2 regions of the Streptomyces sp. CMB-StM0423 genome follow, and region 1 is predicted to be linked to the other one. Evidence: riboswitches for the same ligand, from Rfam matches in the RefSeq annotation. Region 1 holds a riboswitch; the other holds the start of a gene.

The links. A riboswitch is a leader RNA that binds a small molecule or an ion and turns the genes downstream of it on or off. The one in region 1 is predicted to bind glycine.
Region 2: another riboswitch for glycine. It lies ahead of gcvP (aminomethyl-transferring glycine dehydrogenase); the one in region 1 lies ahead of gcvT (glycine cleavage system aminomethyltransferase GcvT).

Annotation. Positions count from the first base shown of each region.
Region 1 is NZ_CP025407.1:2,121,578-2,130,073, forward strand. Features, by position in the region: gene CXR04_RS08825 (ABC transporter permease) at 14-1,012, opposite strand; gene CXR04_RS08830 (enhanced serine sensitivity protein SseB C-terminal domain-containing protein) at 1,370-2,170, opposite strand; gene CXR04_RS08835 (enhanced serine sensitivity protein SseB) at 2,303-3,076, opposite strand; gene CXR04_RS36390 (hypothetical protein) at 3,208-3,813, shown strand; gene CXR04_RS08845 (AAA family ATPase) at 3,863-4,426, opposite strand; glycine riboswitch at 4,590-4,687, shown strand; glycine riboswitch at 4,688-4,805, shown strand; gene gcvT (glycine cleavage system aminomethyltransferase GcvT) at 4,836-5,969, shown strand; gene gcvH (glycine cleavage system protein GcvH) at 6,072-6,446, shown strand; gene glyA (serine hydroxymethyltransferase) at 6,502-7,770, shown strand; gene CXR04_RS08865 (L-serine ammonia-lyase) at 7,896-8,496, shown strand, end outside.
Region 2 is NZ_CP025407.1:7,568,520-7,577,015, forward strand. Features, by position in the region: gene CXR04_RS32880 (DUF881 domain-containing protein) at 1-413, shown strand, start outside; gene CXR04_RS32885 (FHA domain-containing protein) at 570-1,394, shown strand; gene ftsR (transcriptional regulator FtsR) at 1,428-2,150, shown strand; gene CXR04_RS32895 (bifunctional nuclease family protein) at 2,204-2,677, shown strand; gene CXR04_RS32900 (MerR family transcriptional regulator) at 2,888-3,436, shown strand; gene CXR04_RS32905 (DNA polymerase IV) at 3,552-4,922, shown strand; gene CXR04_RS32910 (PRC-barrel domain-containing protein) at 4,954-5,358, opposite strand; glycine riboswitch at 5,499-5,595, shown strand; gene gcvP (aminomethyl-transferring glycine dehydrogenase) at 5,774-8,496, shown strand, end outside.

The sequences.
Region 1 (8,496 bases):
CGGCTTCTTGGCGTCATCGGCGGCCCTTGGGATCGAGTGCGTCCCTGAGCCCGTCGCCCAAGAGGTTGAAGGCCAGCACGGACAGGAAGATCGCCACGCCCGGTACGACCATGAACATCGGATCGACCTGGTAGTAGTCGATCGCGCTGCTCAGCATGCCGCCCCAGGATGCCTGCGGCGGCTGGATGCCCACGCCGAGGAAGCTGAGCGCCGCCTCGAAGAGGATGTTGGTCGGGATCAGCAGGGTGGAGTAGACGAGGATCGGCCCCACCAGGTTCGGCAGCAGCTCCCGGAAGAGGATGAAGGGGCCGCGCGCGCCCAGGCTCTTCGCCGCCTCCACGAACTCGCGTTCGCGGAGGCTGAGCGTCTGTCCGCGGACGATGCGGCCGATATACGGCCAACTGAAGAAGCCGATGACGAAGATCAGCACCCCGATGTGGAGCTGCAGCCCCTTCAGTCCGAACGCGCCGCCCTGCAGCGCGGCCGAGATGGAGATGGCGAAGAGCAGCACCGGGAAGGCCAGGAACGTGTCCATGGTCCGGCTGATGATCGTGTCCGCCCACTTGCCGTAGTAGCCGGCGATGACGCCGAGGACGGTGCCGATCACGACGGCGACCATGGTGGCGCCGAAGGCGACGAGCAGCGAGACCCAGGAGCCTTCCAGGATCCGGGTGGCGATGTCGCGGCCGAGCCGCGGCTCGATGCCCAGCGGGTGGTCCCAGCTCATGCCGCCGAACGAGCCGTACGGCGTGGCCAGGGAGGGGTCGACGAGATCCTGGTTGAGCCTGTTGGGGTCGAGCCCGAAGATCGCCTGGATCGGCCGGGAGAGCGCGGCGATCAGGATGAGGAGCACCACGACGATGCCGCCGGCCATGGCGACGCGGTCGCGCTTGAGCCGCATCCAGGCGATACGCCCGAGCGAACGGCCCTCGATCCGGCTCTTGTCCACGCCCTCGACGAGAGCTTCCGGCGTCGCCTCGGTGGCGCCGGTTGTCTCGATAGGTGCCGTCATGTTGTGGGGACCCCTCTCGAGCGGCGGCGTCCCGCCGTCGTCTGCCGCGGTAGCGGCTCAATCGCTTCGCTGGTGCAAGTCATGCCGTGGTGCCGTGATCCGTCGTGCCGTAGTGCCCGGTGCCCGTAGTGCGTGATCGTGAAGCTCTGCCGTCGCACAGGGGAACGACAGCTTCCTGCGGGGGGAGTCTTCAATGCGCCTGCGATCACTCGCCAGACCCCAAAGGGAATGGATGCGCAAACGTGATGCGATGCAGTGGATAACCGTTATCCGGACATCCGACCGCCGCTGAGCGGATCTTCACCGGCCCGATATCAGGACACGTACGGATATAGCGGGGTCAGGCGGGTCGGCGGCTCAGTACTGCGGGGCGGGTCCCGGCTGCCAGCCGGACTGCGGGGCGCCGCCCGCGGAGTGCGGCGGCGGGTAGCCGTAGCCGGCGGGCGGGGCGGCCGGGCCGCCGCCGTAGGCGCCGCGGTCGAAGAACGGCCGGGAGTTCGCCCGCATCCACATCGCCACCGGGTCGTGGTCGTCGGCGAGCGCCACCGTGGAGACCGCCAGGCCCGGGGGCACGGCGGCCACGGACTCCTGCATCATCGACTGCGCCGCGGCGACGGACTGCGCGCCCGTGTCGTACAGGTCGATGCCGATGGCGAGGTACGGCTCGCCGAGCACCGGCTGCACCCAGGCGCGGCAGAGCGTGCGCACGGCGGGGGTGCGGTGGGCGGTCTGGCCCAGCAGGGCATAGAACTGCGCGACGTCCACGACCGGTTCCGCGATCCGCAGCGGGCCCGCGGGCAGCCGGTCCAGGCCCGTGGCCACCCGGCGCAGGTCGAGCCAGGGGACGCCGACGCCGCCGCCGGCGGCGTGCGGGTCGAGCCAGAGGCCCCAGCGGTCGGGGTAGAGCGCGGCGGCGATCTCCGCCCCGGCGACGGGCTCGTGGGCGCCGGCCCAGCCGCTGGCGGCCAGCTCGCGGTCGGAGCTGAAGCAGGGCGCGTAGGCGTGGCCCTCGACCTGCATGCTGCCGTACTGCGCGTCCGGCGAGTCGGGGCGGCCCTGCCAGAGCAGCATCCACACCTGCCCGGCGGCCAGCGCGGCGAGCAGCGCCTCGTACGCGTCGTACCTGCCGGGAGCCACCTGGCGGACCAACTGGTCCACGCCCGCTCCCGGCGCCCGCCCGCTCGCGCCCCCGTTCACCCTGGGCCCCAACCCTTCGTCTCGGCCGCCGCCGCTCCCGGGCACGCGTGTACGCCCGGAAAGGTCATCAAACCAGCTTAGAGCCTGACCCCGTCAGCCGACCCGGATGTAGAACGGCTCGACCTTGGCCCGCATCCAGGTGATCACCGGGTCCACCGCGGCGTCGAGGAAGACCAGTTGGACCTTCCACGGCACCGGCTGCGCGCCGAGCGCCCGGCCCAGCGCCTCCACCGTCGCCTGCCTGCTCTCGTCGTACGTGTCCAGCAGCTCGACCCCGATGTAGAGCTGCTCCGCACCGCCCTCGACGCTCGCGAGCCCCCGGCGCGCGCTGCGTACCACCCCGATCCGCTCGAACTCCTCCCGCGCGACCGACAGGAAGTCCACCGGGTCGTCCTGCCAATCCGGCGTGAACAGCCGCACCCGGCCGCCGCGTGCCTCCCCCGGCAGCCGCGGCGCCCCGCGGTCCCGGCACAGCTCCGCGACCGCCGCCGGCGGCAGCGGCACGCCGACCGTACCGCCGGGGTTGACCGCGATGCCGACCTGCGGCGGCAGCCCGCGGGCGAACTCGCGGGCCGGCGCGACGGTGAACGACATGTGGGAGCCGGTGACCCGCAGGAACTCCTCCTGCGAGGAGAACACCGGCACGTACGGCGCGCCGCCGATCTCGGTCGTCGGCACGGGCAGCGTGGGACTGTCGGGCCCGCCGCCCCCGGGCAGCGGCACCCACAGGCTGCTGCGGCCCAGCACCTCCAGCAGCCGCGGGGCGGCCTGCGGGTTGCCGAGCGAGGCGGCGAGCACCTCCTCCAGCTCGTTGCCGGGGAAGCCGCCCGTGGCGGGGGGCTGCGGGGAGCGGTAGTCGAAGCTCATCGGGACCAGCCAACTTTCGGGGGATGAACGTCGGCACCCTAACGGCTGCGAGCGCTCGCGGGCGAAGGCCGCACCTGCCCACGGTGGAGTCCTCTCACCCTCAGGACCTCGCGACAGGGAGCCCGTTTTCCATGCGTACGAACCGAATGGCCGGCCTCGCCGCCACCGTCGTCTCCGCCGTCGCCGGCGGCGCCCTCGTGCTCGGCATGGCCGGGCCCGTCGCCGCCGCCGGGGACGCCGCCCGGGGCGGGCACCCCGGCGGCAGGACCGCGGCTTCCGCCCCGGCCGCCGCCGACGTCGACCCGCCGACCCTGCACCTGCTGGCGCAGCTCGGGCACCTCACCGCCGCCACGGCCCGGACCGTCGGGCAGGTCCAGCAGGCCGTCGCCGACGGCGGCCGGCAGAACCCGCGCACGCTGCCCGACGTGCGGTCGCACCTGGACGCGGTGGGCGCGGCGGCGGGGGCCAAGGGCAAGGTGAAGTCGATGAAGGCGCGGAAGACGACCGCCCTGGCGCAGGCCGTCGGCTCGCTGCGGGAGGAGCTGGCCGGCCTGGTACGGGCGGGCCGGGCGGGCGACCGGGCGGCGGTGGCCGACCGGGCCACGGTGACCGTGGCGGCGCTGGTACGGGTCCTGTCGGCGACGGCGGTCAGCGGGCTGGTGCCGGCGGGGCAGGTGCCGCCGATGCCGCAGAACGCGGCGGTGCCGCCGAAGCTGCCGGCGCAGTCCGGCGCGTAGCGGCCGGCCGCCGGCCCGGTCCTGCGGCGCGCAGCCGCCCCCCGCGGACTCAGCCGAAGCTGATCGAGCGCAGCGCCCCCGTCGCCTCCCCGTCCAGCACCAGCACCGAGTCGCACCCCTCCGCCGGCTGCCCGGCGTGCGCCCAGTCCAGCAGCCTCCGGTGCGCCCACCGGTGCCGGGCGAAGGCGTACCGCGACACGGCGCGGCCGCGCCGCGCCTGCCGCTCCCGTGCCACATCCTCCGGCACGTCGAGCACCACGACGTGCACCCCGCGCCCGTACCGCCTGGCCTGCCTGGTCAGCCACCAGCGCACCCACGGCAGCGTGCCGCAGTCGTGCACGACGAGGCTGCCGCCCGCGCGGACCGCGAGCCGCAGCCGCGCGTAGTGGTCGACGCGGACTAACGGCCGGTAGAGGGCGTACGGCAGCCGCGTGCCCAGCTTCTGCGCCCAGCGCTCGCGCACGTACTGCGAGTCGATCAGCCGCACCGCGGCCGGCGGCTGCGTGCGGCGCATGAGCGTGCTCTTGCCGCTGCCCGGCAGCCCGGAGATCACGACGATGTCCCCCTCGGGATATCGAAGCCGTTCCCTGGAGGCCGCCTGCTCCACCGTCACGCTGCCTCCCACGCCCCGCACCGCCGCTCTTGCCGTCCACAAGCGTCGCAACAGCAGCGGGACTCGACAAGGACGCAACGGAAGGTGGCCTCCCACTTCTTCCCCTGTCCCGCGGTCGACGGTGCGTGCAATGATGGGGCCCGCCAACTGCATACCGGCCGTCAGAACCCGCGCGGGAGAGTCCCGGTGCCTCGTCGCACCGGGCGCCGAAGGAGCAAGTCCTCCCTTGAATCTCTCAGGCACCGTCACCGCGCGGGCGAGGCAGATCTGAAAAGCGGGTGTGCCCGGCCGTGCGCCGGCGCCGCCCCACCCAAGGTGCAAGCCACGCTCCCGCGGGATCGTGGCGAACCTCTCAGGTTCCGATGACAGATGGGGAGGACACGACCACCCCCTGTCCGGGAGCCTGACGATGACCACTGAGAGCCCTGCACCGCGCCGTACCGCGCTCGACGCCACGCACCGCGCCCTCGGCGCCACCATGACCGACTTCGCCGGCTGGGACATGCCGCTGCGCTACGGCAGCGAGCGTGAGGAGCACGTCGCGGTGCGCACCCGCGCCGGCCTCTTCGACCTCTCCCACATGGGCGAGATCGCCGTCACCGGCCCGCAGGCCGCGGACCTGCTGGACTACGCCCTGGTGGGCCGGCTGTCCGCGGTGCGCCCGGGCCGTGCCCGGTACACGATGATCTGCCGCGAGGACGGCGGCATCCTCGACGACCTGATCGTCTACCGGCTCGCCGACGAGGAGTACATGATCGTCGCGAACGCCGCCAACGCCCAGGTCGTCCTGGACGCCCTCGCCGGGCGGGCCGCCGGCTTCCCGGGCGCCGGGGTGCGCGACGACCGGGAGGCGTACGCCCTGATCGCCGTGCAGGGTCCGAAGTCGCCGGCCATCCTCGGCCGGGTCACCGACGCGGATCTGGCCGGCCTGAAGTACTACGCGGGTCTGCCCGGCACCGTCGCCGGCGCGGACGCGCTCATCGCCCGTACCGGCTACACCGGCGAGGACGGCTTCGAGCTGTTCGTACGCCCCGCGGACGCGGCGGCCGTCTGGGCGGCGCTGACCGCGGCGGGCGCGGACGACGGCCTGGTGCCGTGCGGGCTCTCCTGCCGCGACACCCTGCGCCTCGAGGCCGGCATGCCGCTGTACGGGCACGAGCTGACCACCGCGCTCACGCCCTTCGACGCCGGCCTCGGCCGGGTCGTCAAGCTCGACAAGCCCGGCGACTTCGTCGGGCGCGAGGCGCTCGAACAGGCCGCCGAGCGCGCCGCGGCCGAGCCGCCGCGGGTGCTGGTCGGCCTGGTCGCCGCGGGCCGGCGGGTGCCGCGCGCGGGGTACGGGGTGGTGGCCGGCGGCCGGCGCATCGGCGAGGTCACCTCCGGCGCCCCCTCCCCCACCCTGGGCAAGCCGATCGCCATGGCGTACGTGGACGCCGCGCACGCCGGTCCCGGCCCCTCGGCGGCCACCGGCGTGGGCGTCGACATCCGCGGCAGCCACGAGCCGTACGAGGTCGTCGCCCTGCCGTTCTACAAGCGCTCCTGACCGGCTGCGCACGTACGCCTGCCTCTTCCTTTCCGCGGCCCCTCGACCGCGCCACCAGCGCCCCTTTACGCCACTCACGTCCCGATCCTGGAGAATCGCCTTATGAACAACCCTGAGCACCTGCGCTACAGCAAGGAACACGAGTGGGTCGCGACCGACGACGGCGTCGCCACCGTCGGCATCACCGCCCACGCCGCGAACGCGCTGGGCGACGTCGTCTTCGTCCAGTTGCCGGACGTGGGCGCCGCGGTCACCGCGGGCGAGCCCTGCGGCGAGCTGGAGTCGACGAAGTCCGTCTCCGACCTCTACGCGCCGGTGACCGGGGAGGTCACCGAGACCAACCAGGACGTCGTGGACGACCCGGCGCTGGTGAACTCCGGGCCGTATCAGGACGGCTGGCTGTTCCGGGTGCGCGTCTCGGCCGAGGCCGCCGACCTGATGTCCGCCGCCGAGTACACCGCGTTCACCGCGGGCTGAGCTCCGCCGCCGCAGCCCCGCCCGCCCGCGTCCCTCTCTTTCCCCGGAAGGTCCCATGTCCCTTCTGAACGGCTCGCTCCACGAGGTCGACCCCGAGGTCGCCGCCGCCGTGGACGCCGAACTCAAGCGCCAGCAGTCCACCCTCGAAATGATCGCCTCGGAGAACTTCGCCCCGGTCGCCGTGCTGGAGGCGCAGGGCTCGGTCCTCACCAACAAGTACGCCGAGGGCTACCCCGGCCGCCGCTACTACGGGGGCTGCGAGTACGTCGACGTCGCCGAGGAGCTGGCCCGCGAGCGGGTCAAGGCGCTCTTCGGCGCCGAGGCGGCGAACGTCCAGCCGCACTCGGGCGCGTCGGCGAACGCGGCGGCGATGTTCGCGGTGCTCAAGCCCGGCGACACGATCCTGGGCCTGGACCTGGCCCACGGCGGGCACCTGACCCACGGCATGAAGATCAACTTCTCCGGCAAGCTGTACGACGTCGCCGCCTACCACGTCGACGCCGAGACCGGCCAGGTCGACATGGCCGAGGTCGAGCGGCTGGCCAAGGAGCGGCGGCCGAAGCTGATCATCGCGGGCTGGTCGGCGTACCCCCGGCAGCTCGACTTCGCCGGCTTCCGCCGGATCGCCGACGAGGTCGACGCGCTGCTGATGGTCGACATGGCGCACTTCGCCGGTCTCGTCGCCGCGGGCCTGCACCCCAACCCGGTGCCGTACGCGGACATCGTCACCACCACGACGCACAAGACCCTCGGCGGCCCGCGCGGCGGGGTCATCCTCTCCCGCCAGGCCCTCGCCAAGAAGATCAACTCGGCGGTCTTCCCCGGCCAGCAGGGCGGCCCGCTGGAGCACGTGATCGCGGCCAAGGCGGTGTCGTTCAAGATCGCCGCGTCGGAGGAGTTCCGGGAGCGGCAGCAGCGCACGCTGGACGGCGCCCGGATCCTGGCCGAGCGGCTGCTGCGGGACGACGCCCGCGCGGCCGGCGTCTCGGTGCTCTCCGGCGGTACGGACGTCCACCTGGTCCTGGTCGACCTGCGCGAATCCGAGCTGGACGGCCAGCAGGCCGAGGACCGGCTCCACGAGACCGGCATCACCGTCAACCGCAACGCGGTCCCGAACGACCCCCGCCCGCCCATGGTCACCTCCGGCCTGCGCATCGGCTCGCCCGCGCTGGCCACCCGCGGCTTCACCGCCGCGGACTTCGAGGAGGTCGCCGACGTCATCGCCGAAGCCCTCAAGCCGGGCTTCGACGAGGCAAAGACGGCCGCACTCGCCGCCCGGGTCACCGCCCTGGCGCAGAAGCACCCGCTGTACCCCGGCCTGTAGCCCGTACGGCCCGGCCGCCCGCCGCTCCGACGCGGCGGGCGGCCGGGCCCCGGGGCCGTACGCGCGACCCGTCACCACCCGCACCACGCACGCGCACGCCCCACGCAAGGACAAGGGAGTCCCGAGTGGCCATCTCCGTCTTCGACCTCTTCTCGATCGGCATCGGCCCGTCGAGCTCGCACACGGTCGGCCCGATGCGGGCTGCCCGGATGTTCGCGCGCCGGCTGAAGAACGAGGGCCTGCTGGCCCACACCGCCGCCGTACGCGCCGAACTCTTCGGCTCCCTGGGCGCCACCGGCCACGGCCACGGCACCCCCAAGGCCGTGCTCCTCGGCCTGGAGGGCCACTCGCCGCGCACCGTCGACATCGAGTGGGCCGAGGGCGAGGTGGAGCGGATCCGCGGCACCGGGCGGCTGCACCTGCTGGGCGCCGAGATAGGGCGCGACCACGAGATCCCCTTCGACGCCGCCGCCGATCTCGTCCTGCACCGGCGCCGCTCGCTGCCGTACCACGCGAACGGCATGACGCTGACCGCGTACGACGCGGACGGCGGGACGCTGCTGGAGAAGACGTACTACTCGGTGGGCGGCGGCTTCGTCGTCGACGAGGAGGCGGTCGGCGAGGACCGGATCAAGCTCGACGACACCGTGCTGAAGCACCCGTTCCGTACCGCGGACGAGATGCTGCGCCGCACCCGCGAGACGGGTCTGTCGCTCTCCTCGCTGA
Region 2 (8,496 bases), 5.4 Mb from region 1:
AGCTCGGCGTGCTGGCCGGCACGGTTGCCGCCGAGGGCCCCGGCATCGAGATCACCGTCCGTGGCCCCGAGGGCGCCGTCGAGGCGGACATGCTGCTGGACACCATCCAGGAGCTGCGCGCTGCCGGTGCGGAGGCGATCCAGATCAACGGCGTGCGCGTGGTCGCGGGTACGCACTTCGCCGACGCCGGCGAGAGTGACGTGGCCATCGACGGCCGCCGGGTCTCCCAGCCGTACGTCTTCCGCGTGATCGGCCGGGCCGAGGATCTGGAGCCCGCGCTGAACATCCCCGGTGGGGTGGTTCAGACCATGGAGGAGGAGCAGGCTACGGTGTCCATCGAGCCCCGGGATACGGTCCTCGTGGACGCCTTGCGGCGGGAGAAGCGGCCTGACTACGCTCGGTCGTCGTCGTGACCTCAAGGTTACGGGGGGTCGACGCATCGGCTGCGGTCGCGTAAGGGAAACTGTCCGGGGGTTGTGGACGTTCAGTGAATGTCCGGTGCCGCTGATGCGCGTGTCGAGTGACCTGCTCGTACACGGGCCTGTCCGACGGTCAAGGGGAAATCGCCCGTGAAGTTGTTCGCTAAGTTGTTCGGGAGGGGCTCGGCGGATCGGCCGGGCCGGCACCGCGCCGCGTCCCAGGGCGGCGAGGCCGGCGAGCGCGCCTTGTACCGGGATCAGGCGCCTCCGCCGCCCGGCGACATTTCGGGTGGTCAGGGCGAGTCTTATGTTGACCCTGCCGCATCGGGCCGCATAGGTTTCGGGGAACCATCAACCTCAAGTGCGGGTGGAGGGTTCGCCCCCGGCTCGCATCCGCCCGACGCCGCTGCGGGCGCTCCGCAGCAGGAGGCACAGTCCATGGACCTGCCGGTATGCAACAGGTGCGGGGCCCGGAACGCCCAGGCGAGCCGGTTCTGCTCCAACTGCGGCGCCCCGCTGCGGGCCGGTGTGGCCGAGCGTCCCTCGGAGACCACCACCACGATCTCCATCTCGGGCATCGAGGCATACGAGGCCGAGGTCGCCAGCGGCGGGCAGACGCTGCCGCCGCTGTCGCCCGAGGCGCAGGCGGCCGTCGACGCGCTGCCGCCCGGCTCCGCGCTGCTCGTCGTCCGCCGCGGCCCCAACTCCGGGGCCCGCTTCCTGCTGGACAGCGAGCTGACCACCGTCGGGCGCCACCCGCAGAGCGACATCTTCCTGGACGACGTCACGGTCTCCCGGCGGCACGTGGAGTTCCGCCGGACCCCTGACGGCCGGTTCTCGGTCGCCGACGTCGGCAGCCTCAACGGCACGTACGTCAACCGCGAGCGGATCGACGAGTTCGAGCTGACCAGCGGGGACGAGGTGCAGATCGGAAAGTTCCGGCTGGTGTTCTTCGCCAGTCGGCGCACCGCCTGACGGCGGGGAGCACACGACCACGGGACGGAAGCGATGGGCGACACCCCGAGGGGCGGCACCGCCGCTCCGGAAGCGGACCGGCCGGACCGACGCCGGGCGCGCGACCGGCAGTTGAGCATCGGGGGCGTCCTCGCCGTGCTCCGCGAGGAGTTTCCCGAGGTCACCATCTCCAAGATCCGCTTCCTGGAGTCGGAGGGCCTGGTGGAGCCGCAGCGCTCGCCGGGCGGCTATCGCAAGTTCGGCACCGCGGACGTCGAGCGGCTGGCCCGGATCCTGCGTATGCAGCGGGATCACTACCTGCCGCTCAAGGTCATCCGTGAGCAGTTGGACGCCGACCCCGTGGCCGGCGCCGGGACCGGGGCCTCCGCCGTCGCGGAGGCCCCGCACGATCCCCGTGTCGACCGGGAGACGCTGCTGCGCACCGCCGCCGTCGGCGAGGACGAGCTGGCGTCCTGGGAAGAATTCGGTCTCGTCGCCCCGGACGCCGACGGGCTCTACGACGCGGACGCGGCCGCCGTCGCCCGTCTCGTGGCCGAGCTGGGCAGCTACGGGCTGCAGGCGCGCCACCTGCGCGGCCTCAAGGCCGCCGCGGACCGCGAGGCCGGCCTCGTCGAACAGGTCATCGGCCCGCTCCGGCAGCACCGCAGCCCGCAGACGCGGGCCCACGCGGAATCCACCGCCGAACGGCTGATCGAGCTGTCCGCGCGGCTGCACACGACCCTCGTACGGTCCTCACTGCGGGTCGCCGGCAACTGACCGGTCCCGTGCTCGACTACCCAAAACCGCCGGGGTCGGCCTAGGGTTGCTGTGTGAACGAGCTCGACGTTGTGGGTGTCCGGGTGGAAATGCCCTCGAACCAACCGATCGTTCTCCTGCGTGAAGTGGGCGGCGACCGGTACCTTCCCATCTGGATCGGTCCTGGGGAGGCGACGGCGATCGCCTTCGCGCAGCAGGGCATGACCCCCGCGCGCCCGCTGACCCATGACCTGTTCAAGAACGTGCTGGACGCGGTCGGCCAGGAGCTGTCCGAGGTCCGGATCACCGACCTGCGGGAGGGCGTGTTCTACGCCGAGCTGGTGTTCTCCGGCGGCGCCGAGGTGAGCGCCCGCCCCTCCGACGCCATCGCGCTCGCGCTGCGCACCGGCACGCCGATCTACGGCAGCGAGGGCGTGCTCAACGACGCGGGGATCTCGATCCCGGACGAGCAGGAGGACGAGGTGGAGAAGTTCCGCGAGTTCCTCGACCAGATCACGCCCGAGGACTTCGGTACGAATCCCCAGTGAGAGCCGCCCCCCGGTAGCCCGCCCGGGCCTACCGTGCGGGCGCCGTCGGCAAACCACCCGTAGGGTGATGAGCACCCGGCGTGCCCCGTGTGGCGTTCGTTGACGCGCCCGGGGCGACTGCCTACCGTCGGGAGGCAGGTCAGGGAGCGGGAGGTCGGCGTGGTGGTCACGGGCGGCGGGAGATCGGCTGGCGGGGGCGGAGCTGTTCCGCTGTACGGGCACGGCGTGGAGCCCGCGAGGCGGCCACGGGCCGCGTCCGCGGACGCGGAGGAGGTCGGCTACCGGGGACCGGCGGCGTGTGCCGCGGCCGGCATCACGTACCGCCAGCTCGACTACTGGGCCCGTACGGGCCTCGTCGAGCCGAGCGTCCGCCCCGCGAACGGCTCGGGCGCCCAGCGGCTCTACGGCTCCCACGACGTCGTCGTACTCAAGATCGTCAAGCGGCTGCTGGGCGCCGGGGTCTCGCTGCAGAGCATCAGGACGGCCGTCCGCCACCTGCGCGCGACCGATCCGGCCGAGCTGCGGCGGATGACCCTCATCAGCGACGGCGCCACGGTCTACGAGTGCACGTCCCCCGACGAGGTCGTCGAGCTGCTCCAGGGCGGCCAGGGGATCTTCGGCATCGCCGTCGGCGTGGTCTGGAGCGACGTGCAGGCGGCCCTCGTGCAGTTGCACGCGGAGCGCGTCGACACCGGCGAGACGCTGGTCGGGCACAACGCCGCCGACGAGCTGGCGCGCCGCCGCAGCCGCGCCGGCTGACGCCCTCCGGCAGGCCGGCCGGTGGCCGCCCCGCGCCCCGGTCCGTACGACGCCGTCACGGCCGTCTGACGGCCGCTGCGGGGCCGATGTCGTACCCATGGGGGACCATCACCGTGTGAGAAGCGCGCCGTCAGTCCTGCACCTGGACATGGACGCGTTCTACGCCGCCGTGGAGCAGGCCGCCAAGCCGAGCCTCAAGGGCAAGGCCGTGATCGTCGGCGGCCTCGGCCCCCGCGGCGTGGTGGCCACCGCGTCGTACGAGGCGCGGGTCTTCGGGGTGCACTCGGCGATGGCCATGGGCATGGCCCGCCGGCTCTGCCCGAACGCCGCGTTCCTCATCCCCCGCTTCCGGCTCTACCAGCAGGTCAGCGGCCAGGTCATGGCGCTGCTCGGGGAGCTGTCGCCACTGGTGGAGCCGCTGAGCCTGGACGAGGCGTTCGTCGACCTCGAAGCCGGCGGCACGCCCGCGGAGGAGACGGCGCTACGGAGCGTGGCGCGCCGGCTCCGCGCCGACATCCGCGCCGCCACGGGCCTCACCGGGTCCGTCGGGCTCGCCGCGTCCAAGATGCTCGCCAAGGTCGCCTCCGAGCTGGCCAAGCCGGACGGGCTCGTCCTGGTACCGCCGGGCGGCGAGCGGGCGCTGCTGGGGCCGATGAACGTGCGGACGCTGCCGGGCGTCGGCCCGGCCACGGCGGACACGCTGCGCCGGGCCGGGATCACCACGGTCGGGGAGGTCACGGACGCCGGCGAGGACGAGATGGTGCGGCTGCTGGGCAAGGCGCACGGCACCGGGATCCACGTGATGGCGCTGGGGCTGGACGAGCGGCCGGTGGTGGCGGACCGGGACACCAAGTCCGTCTCCGTCGAGGACACCTTCGACGTCGACCTCACCGACCGGGTCCGGATCCGCACCGAGGTCGAGCGGCTGGCGCGGCGGTGCGTGACGCGGTTGCGCGGCGCCGGGCGCTCCGGCCGCACGGTGGTCCTCAAGGTCCGGCGGTACGACTTCTCCACCCTCACCCGCTCCGAGACCCTGCGCGGGCCCACCGACGACCCGGCCGTGGTCACCGAGGCGGCGCTGCGGCTGCTGGACGGCGTGGAGACGACCGCGGGCGTGCGGCTGCTGGGCGTCGGCGTGAGCGGGCTCGCGGACTTCACGCAGGAGGACCTGTTCGCGCAGGCGGGCCAGGCGCCGGAGGTGCAGCACGGGCCGGTGGACGCCGACGGCCCGGTGGCGCTGCCGCCGCCCGGGCCGCCCCCGCCGCCCGCCGCGCCGGAGCCGGAGCCGGCCGCGCCGCAGTGGCTGCCGGGGCTGGACGTGCGGCACGCGGAGCACGGCCCCGGCTGGGTGCAGGGCAGCGGCGTCGGCCGGGTCACGGTGCGGTTCGAAGTGCCGGGCTCGGCGCCCGGGCGGGTGCGTACGTTCGCCGCGGACGACCCGGCGCTGGAGCCGGCGGACCCGCTGCCGCTGGTGCCGGTCGGCTGACGTCGGGGGGCTGGTGCCCGGCGGTGGCCTGTCAGTCGTCGGAGCCGGCGACCTCGCCGAAGTCCCGGTCCTGTGGCGGCCGCTGCTGCGGATGGGTGTTGGCGACCTCCGGCGGCAGCGTCATGCCGTAGTGGTGGTAGAGCTGGAGCTCCTGCGCGGGGGAGAGGTGCCGGCCTACGCCGAAGTCCGGCGCGTCCTTGATCAGCTCCCGTTCGAACGGCACCCGCAGCCCCTCGTCCGCCAGCTCGCTCGGCCCCAGCGGCACGAACGCGTCCCGGTGGAACAGGCCCGTGCGCACCGCCGCCCACTGCGGGGCGCCGGTGGCGTCGTCGAGGTACACCTCGTCGACGGTCCCGAGCTTGTCGCCGTTGCTGTCGTACGCGCGCACGCCGATCAGGCTCCGGGGGTCGATGTCGGTCTGCACGGTGCCTCCCACGTCTCGTCACAGCTCCGCTGCCTCCACGTAACGGCACAAGAGGCCCCGCGGCCACTCGGCGGGCGCCGCCCGGGCGCACGTGAGCGCACGCCCCGCGCCGGGATGCGCGGGGCGTGCGCTGGTACGCTGATCGTGGCCGCAGACCCCGTGCGGGAGAGTCCTCCGCCCGCCAGCCGGAGGCGCCGAAGGAGCAACTCCTCCCCGGAATCTCTCAGGCCCCCGTACCGCACGGACGAGGTCACTCTGGAAAGCAGGGCGGGCCGCCGCGCGGCCCTTCCTCACCGACGGTGCAAGCCGGGCCGCGCCCAGTCAGGGCGTGCCGGTGAAGCTCTCAGGTCCGGATGACAGAGGGGGAGGCCGTACGGGTGCCCGGCCCAGGGGTATCCGCGAAGGTCCGCGCGACCAGGAGGCCCCTTTGTCCGAGACGAACGCCCACCGCATCCCGCTTTCCGACTTGGAGCGCGGCACGCCCTTCGAGCAGCGCCACATAGGACCGGACGCGGGCGACCGGGCCAAGATGCTCGCCCAGGCCGGCTACGGCTCGCTGGACGAGCTGACGGAGGCCGCCGTACCCGGCTCGATCAAGGGCACCGGCGCGTTCGCGTTGCCCGCGGCCCGCTCCGAGGCCGAGGTGCTGGCCGAGCTGCGCGGCCTGGCGGCGCGCAACGAGGTGCTCACCTCCATGATCGGCCTCGGCTACCACGGCACCCACACGCCGCCCGTCATCCTGCGCAACGTCATGGAGAACCCCGCCTGGTACACGGCGTACACCCCGTACCAGCCGGAGATCTCCCAGGGCCGTCTGGAGGCGCTGCTCAACTTCCAGACCGTCGTCTCCGACCTCACCGGGCTGCCCACCGCCGGCGCCTCGCTGCTCGACGAGGGCACCGCCGCCGCCGAGGCGATGGCCCTGTCCCGGCGCGTCGGCAAGGTCAAGGACGGCGTCTTCCTGGTCGACGCCGATACCCTGCCGCAGACCGTCGCCGTGCTGCGCACCCGCGCGGAGCCGACCGGCGTCGAGGTCGTCGTCGCCGACCTCAGCGGCGGCATCCCCGCGGAGGCCGCGGAGCGCGGCGTCTTCGGCGTGCTGCTGCAGTACCCGGGCGCCTCCGGTGCCGTACGGGACCTCGCGCCCGTCATCGAGCGGGCGCACGAGCTGGGCGCCGTCGTCACCGTCGCCGCCGACCTCCTGGCGCTCACCCTGCTGACCTCGCCCGCGGAGCTCGGCGCCGACATCGCGGTCGGCTCCAGCCAGCGATTCGGGGTCCCGATGGGCTTCGGCGGGCCGCACGCCGGCTACATGTCCGTACGCGAGAAGTTCGCGCGCAGCCTGCCGGGCCGGCTCGTGGGCGTCTCCAAGGACGCGGACGGCGCGCAGGCGTACCGGCTGGCCCTCCAGACGCGCGAGCAGCACATCCGCCGCGAGAAGGCCACCAGCAACATCTGTACCGCGCAGGTGCTGCTCGCGGTGATGGCGTCGATGTACGCCGTCTACCACGGCCCCGAGGGCCTGGCGGCGATCGCCCGGCGCACCCACCGCTTCGCCGCGATCCTCGCCGCGGGCCTGCGGGCGGGCGGCGCCGACGTGGTGCACGACGCGTTCTTCGACACCGTCACCGTCCGCGTCCCCGGCCGGGCCGCCGAGGTGACCGCCCGCGCCCGCAACGCCGGCGTCAACCTCCGCCTCGCCGATGCCGACCACGTCGGCATCTCCTGCGACGAGACCACCGTCCGCGACCACCTCGCCGTCGTCTGGGACGCCTTCGGCGTCACCGGCCGGGACGTCGGTGAGCTGGACGCCGCCACCGCCGACGCGCTGCCCGCCGGGCTGCTGCGCACCGACGAGTACCTGACCCACCCGGTCTTCCACCGGCACCGCTCCGAGACCGCCCTGCTGCGCTACCTGCGCACGCTCGCCGACCGGGACTACGCGCTGGACCGCGGCATGATCCCGCTCGGCTCCTGCACGATGAAGCTCAACGCGACCGCCGAGATGGAGGCCGTCACCTGGCCCGAGTTCGCCGGGCTGCACCCCTTCGCGCCCGCCGACCAGGCCGCGGGCTATCTGACCCTCATCCGCGAGCTGGAGGAGGGCCTGGCCGCCGTCACCGGCTACGACAAGGTCTCCCTGCAGCCCAACGCGGGGTCGCAGGGCGAGCTGGCGGGCCTGCTGGCCGTACGGGCGTACCACCGCGCCAACGGCGACGAGCGCCGCACCGTCTGCCTCATCCCGTCCTCCGCGCACGGCACCAACGCCGCCTCCGCGGTGATGGCCGGCATGAAGGTCGTGGTCGTGAAGACCGCGGAGAACGGCGAGGTCGACGCGGACGACCTGCGCGCGAGGATCGAGCAGTACGGCGACGAGCTGGCCGTGCTCATGGTCACCTACCCCTCCACGCACGGCGTGTTCGAGGAGCACATCACGGAGATCTGCGACGCCGTGCACGCCGCCGGCGGCCAGGTGTACGTGGACGGGGCCAACCTCAACGCGCTCGTCGGCCTCGCGGGCCCCGGAAAGTTCGGCGGCGACGTCTCGCACCTGAACCTGCACAAGACGTTCTGCATCCCGCACGGCGGCGGCGGCCCCGGCGTCGGCCCGGTCGCGGTCCGCGAGCACCTGGCCCCGTACCTGCCGAACCACCCGCTGCAGCCCGCCGCGGGCCCCGAGACGGGCGTGGGCCCGGTCTCGGCGGCGCCGTGGGGCTCGGCCGGGATCCTGCCGATCTCATGGGCGTACATGAAGCTCATGGGCGAGGACGGGCTGCGCCGCGCCAGCCAGGTCGCGGTGCTGGGCGCCAACTACGTGGCCAAGCGGCTGGAGCCGCACTTCCCGGTGCTGTACGCGGGTCCCGGCGGGCTCGTCGCGCACGAGTGCATCATCGACGTACGGCCGCTGACCAAGGCGACCGGCGTGTCGATCGACGACGTCGCCAAGCGGCTGATCGACTACGGCTTCCACGCCCCGACGATGTCGTTCCCGGTGGCCGGGACGTTGATGATCGAGCCGACCGAGAGCGAGAACCTGAGCGAACTCGACCGGTTCTGCGAGGCGATGATCGCGATCCGGCGGGAGATCGAGCGGGTCGGCACGGGGGAGTGGGACAAGGACGACAACCCGCTGGTCGGCGCGCCGCACAC